2 regions of the Paenibacillus sp. FSL H7-0756 genome follow, and region 1 is predicted to be linked to the other one. Evidence: predicted binding sites of a transcription regulator. Region 1 holds the regulator's gene; the other holds the start of a gene.

Region 1 (4,233 bases):
GTGCCGCCAGATCAGCATCCTCAAAGCCGGCGCACAGATAATTCTCATTGGTTCTATACCGCTCTAAATGAGCTTCTGAAAAGTGAAATTCAAATGGCGTAGGATACACAAAGTTGTGCAGGTATGTCTTCAGGACGATAGACAGTTCAATTCCGCGCTTATTCGGCAGACTGTCATGAAAGGTTACGATACGACCGGCAAGTCTATGACTGACCTCTGCTGGCAGCTTGTCCTCTACGACAATGAGCAGATCAATATCGCTTGAATCCGGTTGAAAACAACCCATGGCCAGGGAGCCGTGCAGATAAATCCCCGACAGATTATCCCCCAGCTCTTCCTTAAATAAATCCACCGCCTGATCCAAATATGCTAAAACTTCCAATTTATTCTTCCTCCTTGAGAGACATATATGCATGTTGGCGATAGCATTCGAAGTACACACTTCGTATATCAATTTGAGTATAATCATCGATGTATCTCAAACCATACATCTCCATTAAGCCACAGTTCCGCGTCTGCCACTAGTCCAAGAACGGTTCCAGAATATTTTCGACATGATGGATACAAAAAAACGGAAGAACAGATAATCTGTTCCCCCGCAATTTAGTTCTGCCGCTGAGTCCTTAGCTTAGCGGTTCGGCAGACTGTACCCCTCACCGATGGCGCTGCCATCCTTGAAGCGGTAGAAGTTGTAATAGAATCGCCCGTCTTTTTTGTAAAATAGCTGCCAGGCATATTCCCCGTTGTATACACCGGGCAGCAGCCGTTCGATCTTCACGTCCGGCAGCTGATCGGCTATGATTCCGCGCATTTTCTCCTCTGAGGTGCCTTTGCTCAGCTCTTCAGCATACAGGCCGTTGTCGCCACCGGCAGGCTTGCCCTCCAAGGTGAAACGGACCCACACCATCAGATCGGTCCCGGCTTCGTTTTTGCCGGTTAGCACCCAGTAGATCTCATTCTCATTCCAGACGGATTTCTGAGCCTTGGTTACCTCCGTTAGTCCGGCACGCGCCCGGGCCAGCTCCTTGGCCTCACTCCGCTCGTTCCACTGGTCCTTCATAATGTAGGCATAGAACTGGCTTAGTCCGAACAGAAGGAGCAGCACCACGGTAATCCCCAGCCAGATCCATTTTCTCCTCTTCTTCTTCACCACGCTGCTTCCTTTCCCGTTCCCCTGAATTACCGTTTAAGCAGGCTCTCGAACGTCTCCTGTGCTTTGCGGCGGATGGCTTCTTCATCAAGTGTCAGGCATTGTCCATGCTTCACAACCTGCTGGCCGTTCACCCATACATGCTCTACATCCTTGGCGCTGGCCGAATAGACGGCATGGGAGAGCAGATCGGTATGCGGGAGCATATGCGGCTGGTCAATATCAAGTGCGATGAAGTCGGCCTTCATCCCTGCTGCAAGCCGTCCTACCCCGCTCAGGAAAATAGACTGTGCCCCGTACTCCGTGGCCATCAGAAGCGCCTCAGGAGCCGGTACGGCTGTAGGATCACCGCTTACGCCCTTATGGATCAGAGCCGCCAGCCTCATCTCTTCAAACATATCCAGATTGTTGTTGCTTGCTGCACTGTCTGTACCCAAAGAGACCTTAACCCCGGCTCGCAGCAGCTCAGGAACACGCGCAACACCGCTCGCCAGCTTCAGGTTACTGCCTGGGTTATGCGACACACCAACGTTATGGCGGGCCAGAATTCCAATCTCCTCATCGTTCAGATGAACGCCGTGGGCAATGAGCGAAGGACGGGTGAACATGCCGAGCTTCTCCAGATGCGCGACCGGACGAAGACCGTAGTCGGCCACGTTCTGCTCCACTTCATGGCGCGTCTCGGACATATGGGTATGCATCGGCAGATCCAGATCATGCGCAGCCTGCACAAACTTCATGAAAAACTCTGGAGGACAGGTATACGGGGCATGCGGCGAGAGCATGGTCGTAATTCTGCCGTCAGCCTTGCCATGCCAGTTACGGGCAAAAGCAACGGCCTCAGCGAGCTTCGCTTGCTGTACCTCTGCCGGACACAGCCCAATCACGCCGCGCATCAGCACCGCCCGAATACCGGATTGCTCCGTCACTTCCGCTACCCGGTCCATATGATCATACATATCGAGGAAGGTGGTTGTGCCGCCCTTCAGCATTTCCAGTACGGACAATGAGGTTCCCCAATATACATCATCACCAGTGAATTTCTCTTCCATCGGCCACATCTTTTCCTGCAGCCACGTCTGAAGCACCATATCGTCGCCGTATCCGCGCAGCAGTGACATGGCAGTATGTCCATGGGTGTTGACCAGACCAGGCATAAACAGCAGACGGCTGCCGTCTACGACCTGAGCGCCATCGTCCACTACCGGCTCAGCTTCACCTATGTAAGTAATCAGATCATTCTCAAGGGTCATATACCCGCTTAGAACCGGCTTATCGCTGCCCGGAACCAGAAAGTGCCCGTTCTTGATTATCGTGATCTTACTGCTCATCTTCAGTTTCATCCTTTCCATCATGCAAATAATAGGCCAGGCTCTGCAGATCTGTGGTGAAATCTGCGGCATGAATCCGGATATTGGCAGGCGTCTTGAGAATAACCGGTGCGAAGTTCAGAATCGCCTCGATGCCGGAGTCCACAAGAATATCAGCTACATTCTGGGCTTCGCTGTCAGGTACGGTAATAATCCCGATCCGGATGCCCTGCGAGCGGATGGTGCTGCTTAGCTCCTCCATCGGCTGCACAACCAGCGAGTTGATCTGCTGGCCCACCTTTGGCGGGTAAGCATCGAAGATCGCAGTAATCTTCATCGTATCCTTCAAGTAAGCGTTGTAGTTAGATAAGGCATGACCGAGATTACCGGCTCCAACCAGTGCAACATTAATTTGCTGGTCAAGCTTCAGGATATGGCGGATCTTCTCAATCAGATAGGATACATCATAGCCGATGCCCTTCCGGCCGAAGTCACCGAAATAAGCCAAATCCTTACGGATCTGGGCGGGATTCAGATCAAGCTTCTGGCCCAGCTCCTGAGAAGAGACTGTGGAGATTTCACGTTTTTGGAGATCGTTCAGGAAACGCAGGTACACTGGGAGCCTGCGCACGACGGCCTCCGATATTTTATCCGATTTCATGTATTCTCCTCCTTAAAAGTTGTGTTAGACCCGTACAATTATAGCAACCGTGCCCCCCGCCTGCCGGACCGGCAGGACAGGGCGGGAACGGCTCTTCAGGTGAATCATGACTTATTAATAATAGCAATAGCAGATGAATTAGGAAACCCCGCCGTCATCCAGCCATTCGGCAATTCTCGGGACCATCTGCTCAGTGAGCATATGCTCCATCTTGGGACCGGGGAGTGAATACAGGAAGTACTTTCCGTAATACGATTCAATGACTCTGGTATCATACACAATTACGATGCCCCGGTCCTGCGCCGTGCGGACCAGCCGCCCGAAGCCCTGCTTGAAGCGGATGACAGCCTGCGGCACGGACAGCTTCATGAACGGGTTCTTCTTCTGTGCCTGAAGCAGCTCCGACTTCGCTTCTGCCAGCGGGTGATTCGGCGGCTGGAACGGCAGTCTGACAATCGCCAGGCAGGTCAATGCTTCTCCCGGAATATCCACCCCTTCCCAGAAACTGCTGGTACCCAGCAGGACCGAAGCGGGGCTGTCCTGGAAGCGGCGGATCAGCTTGCTTCGGCTGCCGCCCTCCACACCCTGTCCGAGCACCGCGATATCCTGAGAGGCAAGTGCTTCCTTCAGGGGGTCATACACCTGCCGCAGCATCTTGTAGGAGGTGAACAGCACCAGCATCCGGCCCCTTGTAGTTACAGCAGTCTCGGCAAGGGAATGTACAAGCGTGTCCACAAACCGGGCATCCCCTATACTTCCCTTGACGCTCGGGAAGTCGCGGGGAATGACCAGGAGCGCCTGCTCACGGTACTTGAACGGCGAAGGAAGCAGCGCAGTCATCAGACGCCCCTGCTCCGCAGCTTCACCAAGGCCCAGATTATCGATCATGAACTGGAAGGACTTATCCACGGATAAGGTGGCCGAGGTCAGGACAATACTTTTCTTCTTGTCGAAGAACAGCTCCCTGAGCTGGGTACTGACATCTACAGGAACGGCATACATTTGCAGCGACTTACCTTTATAATTACCGCTTCCCTCCAGCCAATACACGATATTCTCATCGTTCAGGCTCATGAAGAAGCGGATTTGCTCTCTGATGGATGCCAGATCCT
Region 2 (4,233 bases), 240 kb from region 1:
GACGGTTGGAGAACTTCATGATGACTTCTTCATTATTGGAATGGATAGCCGAGCTGTGGCCCATGCCGCCAAATTCAACGACTTGAGCTGCGCGTTCGATACCCTGGTCAGCATTCTTCACTTTGTAGCAAGCCAGAACCGGGCTCAGCTTCTCAGCGGACAATGGATATTTAGTACCTACGCCTTCAAGCTCAGCTACCAGGATCTTCGTTCCGGCAGGAACCTGAATGCCGCACATTTCAGCGATCTTCACTGCGGATTGGCCAACGATAGCCGGGTTAACCGCACATTTCTCTACATTCATTGCGCCGCTGGTCAGCTTAGCTGCTTCTTCTTTGTTGACAAAGTAACAGCCGTTCGCAATCATTTTCTTCTTCACTTGATCGAAGATGGCTTCTTCAATAATGACTGCCTGCTCGGAAGCACAGATCATACCATTATCAAAAGTCTTCGACAGGATAAGGTCTGTTACAGCCTGATCGATATCAGCACTCTTCTCAATGAAGGCAGGCACGTTACCAGGACCTACGCCGAGTGCCGGCTTGCCGCAGCTGTAAGCTGCCTTGACCATTGCCGATCCGCCGGTTGCCAGAATCAGTGCAACGTCCGGATTGTTCATCAGTGCGTTTGTTTTGTCCATCGTAGGAAGCTCAATCCATTGGATGAAGTTCTCAGGTGCGCCGGCTGCTACGCCTGCATCATGCAGAATTTTGGCTGCTGCCGCACTGCACTCTTGCGCTGATGGGTGGAAACCGAATATAATAGGGTTACGTGTCTTAGCGGAAATCAAAGCTTTAAACATCGTGGTGGATGTTGGGTTGGTTACCGGTGTGATACCCATAATGATTCCGACTGGTTCAGCAATCTTCTGGAAGCTGTCATAAACGTTATCCTCAATAACGCCTACAGTCTTGTCGTACTTAATTCCGTGCCAGATATATTCAGTGGAGAAGATGTTCTTCGTAATTTTGTCTTCGTATACTCCGCGTCCTGTTTCTTCAACTGCCAGTTTTGCCAGGTACATATGCTTGTCGAGTCCGGCCAGCGCCATTGCATGAACGATTGTGTTTGTCTGCTCTTGATCCAGGCCCATGAACGCTTCGTGGGCTTTCTTTGCTTTATCCACCAAAACCTGAATATACTCTTCAGCGGTGGTTTGTTTCACTTGGGCGGCGACTTCGTTTTTAACTGCCATCTCCCTCGTCCTCCTGTCAATTTTTAGGTTGTTTCTTTCTATACATTTATCTTAGCACATCCTTTTCACCTTGTATAGTGAAATCTTTCACAAAGTTTAAAGTTTTTTTTGAGTTGTTTTCAAAGCGCTTTCATTCGATCATTAACCGGTATTTTTTCCATATTATATGTATTATTTAATTAATATTTGTCTATTCTGCGAACGCAATACGGTAGTCTGCAGCGTTGATGGCCCATCTTGCCTTGCAATGACGGTTGGGCTTCAGGAATTTTGCTCAAGAATGCCAAGCCGTCCCTTCGGTTCATCCGGTGCTCTTCTACAGACTCACTCTGACGGTGAATATAAATATAAATCTCAGCTAACAAGTGGAACCGGCTTTGCCGTCCTTTTAAAGGAGGGTAGCCCATTCTTCCCATTAACAAGCAGAATCATGCTCTGTAACGCATCCTATTCGGAAAAACACTGAGATAGCCTGATCAGGCCGGAAGCTTCCATCTTGGAAGCCTTTGATATACCCGCCTCCTATCCATTCGCTCATTTGCGGCTCCACCCAATGGCCGCTAATATCGCTCGCAGCAGAGGCTGTCCCATTAACAACCGCAGTTTTAACCACTGGAGTAGTTGCATCTGCTTCTGTAGATGAAACTATATCCGTAGGCGCACCTGCTTCTGTAGCCGCTGCCGCAGAAGCCTGCCCCGCCTGCCAAAGTCCCGGAGGGATCAACCCCGCCATCAGACTCACGATTAATAGCAAATGGAGCGCGTGCTTCTTTCCTTGTCTTCCTGAGGGCTTTTTCACTCCTATTCCCCCTTCATCACAGCTTGAAAGTATCAGACTGCGAACACCAAAAAACCGTGCAGCAGCACGGCTTCGCGGTTTTTTGGTGCATGAAATAAATAATTTGAGTGATTGGGACTGGGAGTCTCTTATATTGCCAAAAAGACACCTATTCTGCTGATTGCGGACTGAGCGGCCGTTATTGGGTCTGGACGAGCCGAACACAAGAGCAAATAAGTTAGTTAAGAGCACCTCAGTCCGCCGAGCGTGCAGAATAGCCCAAACGTCTGAAATAACGGCCTCCCAGTCCGCATGGATTGCTGTAACATCGATGATGTATGGCTGTGATAGGCAAAACTACTGAATACTACGTACGTACCCAAGACTATACAAAATAACCCCACAAAGCCATCCATGCCGCTGACGCGGCACCACAGAAGATGGAAATGGGGAAGTAAAGTTACTTCCAGGGTAGTGGAGCTTTAGCGTAGGTGTTGACTCAGGTACTTTGCGGGGCCCCAAAACATATAAATCTGAGCTTTCAAAAAAGGAGACAGCATCTCTGCTGTCTCCCGTCCCGTTCATCCTTCGCCCCGACTCTAGAGGGGCTTAAACTACTCCACCTTAATCGTATCGAAGAATTTCTGCTGAACCGTTGCGGCCGCTGCATCAAGCTGGGCCTTCGAGTCTGTGCCCTCCTTGGCGAACAGCTCCTGGATCACGTTGGACATCGTTGCATAATAGTCCTGAGTGTTGTACTGGGCTTCGGGCTTGCCGTCCAGCAGCGCCATGATTTCGGGACTATACTGATATACAATATCGTACTTGTCATAGACGGCCTTGGTCTTCTTGCCGAAGTCGGAATCGGCAGCATAGTAATCCAGAAGCGGCGGGATATAATATTTGCCGTCCGTTTTACGCTGGCTGATAATGGCGTCGAGCGCTTCCAGTCCTTTATCTGAGAAATAGTCGAAGGTAATATAACGGAAGGCCATCTCCTGTTCATCCTTGCTGGCATTCGGGTTGATGACCAGATAGTCGCCGCCGAGTACGCCGGTATGCTTGCCGCCCTTCTCTGCCGCTGGCATCGGATAGGTCAGCACATCCTCAGGCTTGAACCCGCCCTGGTTGAGCGCCTGTTCGATGACACCGTCAGACCCAGCCATAACCATCGCTGTGCGGCCCTGCTGGAAGGCGCCCACAGCATCCCCCCAGCCAAGCGCCCAATCCTGGGGAACCGCTTTGGCTTCCCATCTCAGCTTCTTGTAGAAATCCAGCGCTTTGATCCCGGCTTCGGAATTGAAGGTTGCCACTACCTTGCCGCCTTCAATCTTCTGAATCTCCCCGCCTGCTTCAAACAGGAAGTTGGTCCAGTTCCAGCCGGCTTCATTGCCTTTGCCCATCGGGGCAATCCCGGAGATACCTTTCTTGGGATCGGCCACTCCTTTGGCTGTGTTCAGCATGTCGTCCCAGGTCCAATCCATTGGAGGTACGGCTACACTTTTGTCATCGAGCATCTTCTTGTTGATCATTGTTGTAGTGACGTAACCCTTCTGCGTAACCCCATACACCTTGCCGTCAATGATGAACTGGTTCTGCAGCACAGGATTGATCTGATCCTTGAACTCATAGTTGTTCCACAGATCGGTGATGTCGGCAACCCAGCCCTTCTCAATCAGGAATTTGGCTTCGGTGGCATACGTGTTGAAGAAGGTAGGCGCTTCGTTCGCTGCCATCTTCACCCCGATCTCGCTTACATTATACTGCCAGTCGTCCTTGACGATCTCCACATTCGGATAGACTTCCTGGAACCGCTTGATTTTGTCATCCTCCTGCGCTCTCACCTCGGTCAGGTCCGGCGTAGGATAGTGGATTTTAATTGTTACCTTTCTCTGGGTGATATCGTCAGCCGGTGCTGCAGACGGAGTGGCTGACTCTTCGGCCGCCTGGGTTTCCGCTGGTGCAGGTGTCCCCTCCCCTCCATTGGCCGCGGGCTTGTTCCCGTTATTATTGCCGCCGCAGGCGGACAATAAGGTCCCCGTGACCAGGAGACAGGCGAATATGCTGGAAACTTTACGCATGGTAACTCCCCTTTTCCATATCATAATGAGCTTACAAGTTCATCTTAAAAGAGAAACCGGTTACAAACGAGGTGTATTTATATTCCCTTCATGTGCAGGTTTACGATCTCTGCCGGATCTTTTCCTTCCTGCCTAGCCTTTGACCGCTGACAATGAAACCCCGCGCATAATGAACTTCT

Evidence for each region. The regulator Rex, encoded in region 1, represses fermentation and respiration genes when NADH is low (regulators of the CRP and FNR family bind a similar motif). The targets are predictions, from matches to a motif close to TTGTGAAATATTTCACAA.
Region 2: adhE (bifunctional acetaldehyde-CoA/alcohol dehydrogenase) is a predicted target of Rex. The motif match lies at 1,271-1,288, and genes of this name have one in related genera.

The regions. Positions count from the first base shown of each region.
Region 1 covers NZ_JBBOVT010000001.1:3,587,244-3,591,476, reverse strand. The annotation lists gene NST04_RS15750 (aminoglycoside adenylyltransferase domain-containing protein) at 1-382, opposite strand, end outside; gene NST04_RS15745 (cell wall elongation regulator TseB-like domain-containing protein) at 629-1,150, opposite strand; gene NST04_RS15740 (amidohydrolase) at 1,180-2,481, opposite strand; gene NST04_RS15735 (redox-sensing transcriptional repressor Rex) at 2,471-3,121, opposite strand; gene dinG (ATP-dependent DNA helicase DinG) at 3,260-4,233, opposite strand, start outside.
Region 2 covers NZ_JBBOVT010000001.1:3,346,161-3,350,393, reverse strand. The annotation lists gene adhE (bifunctional acetaldehyde-CoA/alcohol dehydrogenase) at 1-1,195, opposite strand, end outside; gene NST04_RS14545 (S-layer homology domain-containing protein) at 1,611-1,994, opposite strand; gene NST04_RS14540 (ABC transporter substrate-binding protein) at 2,588-4,054, opposite strand; gene NST04_RS14535 (carbohydrate ABC transporter permease) at 4,187-4,233, opposite strand, start outside.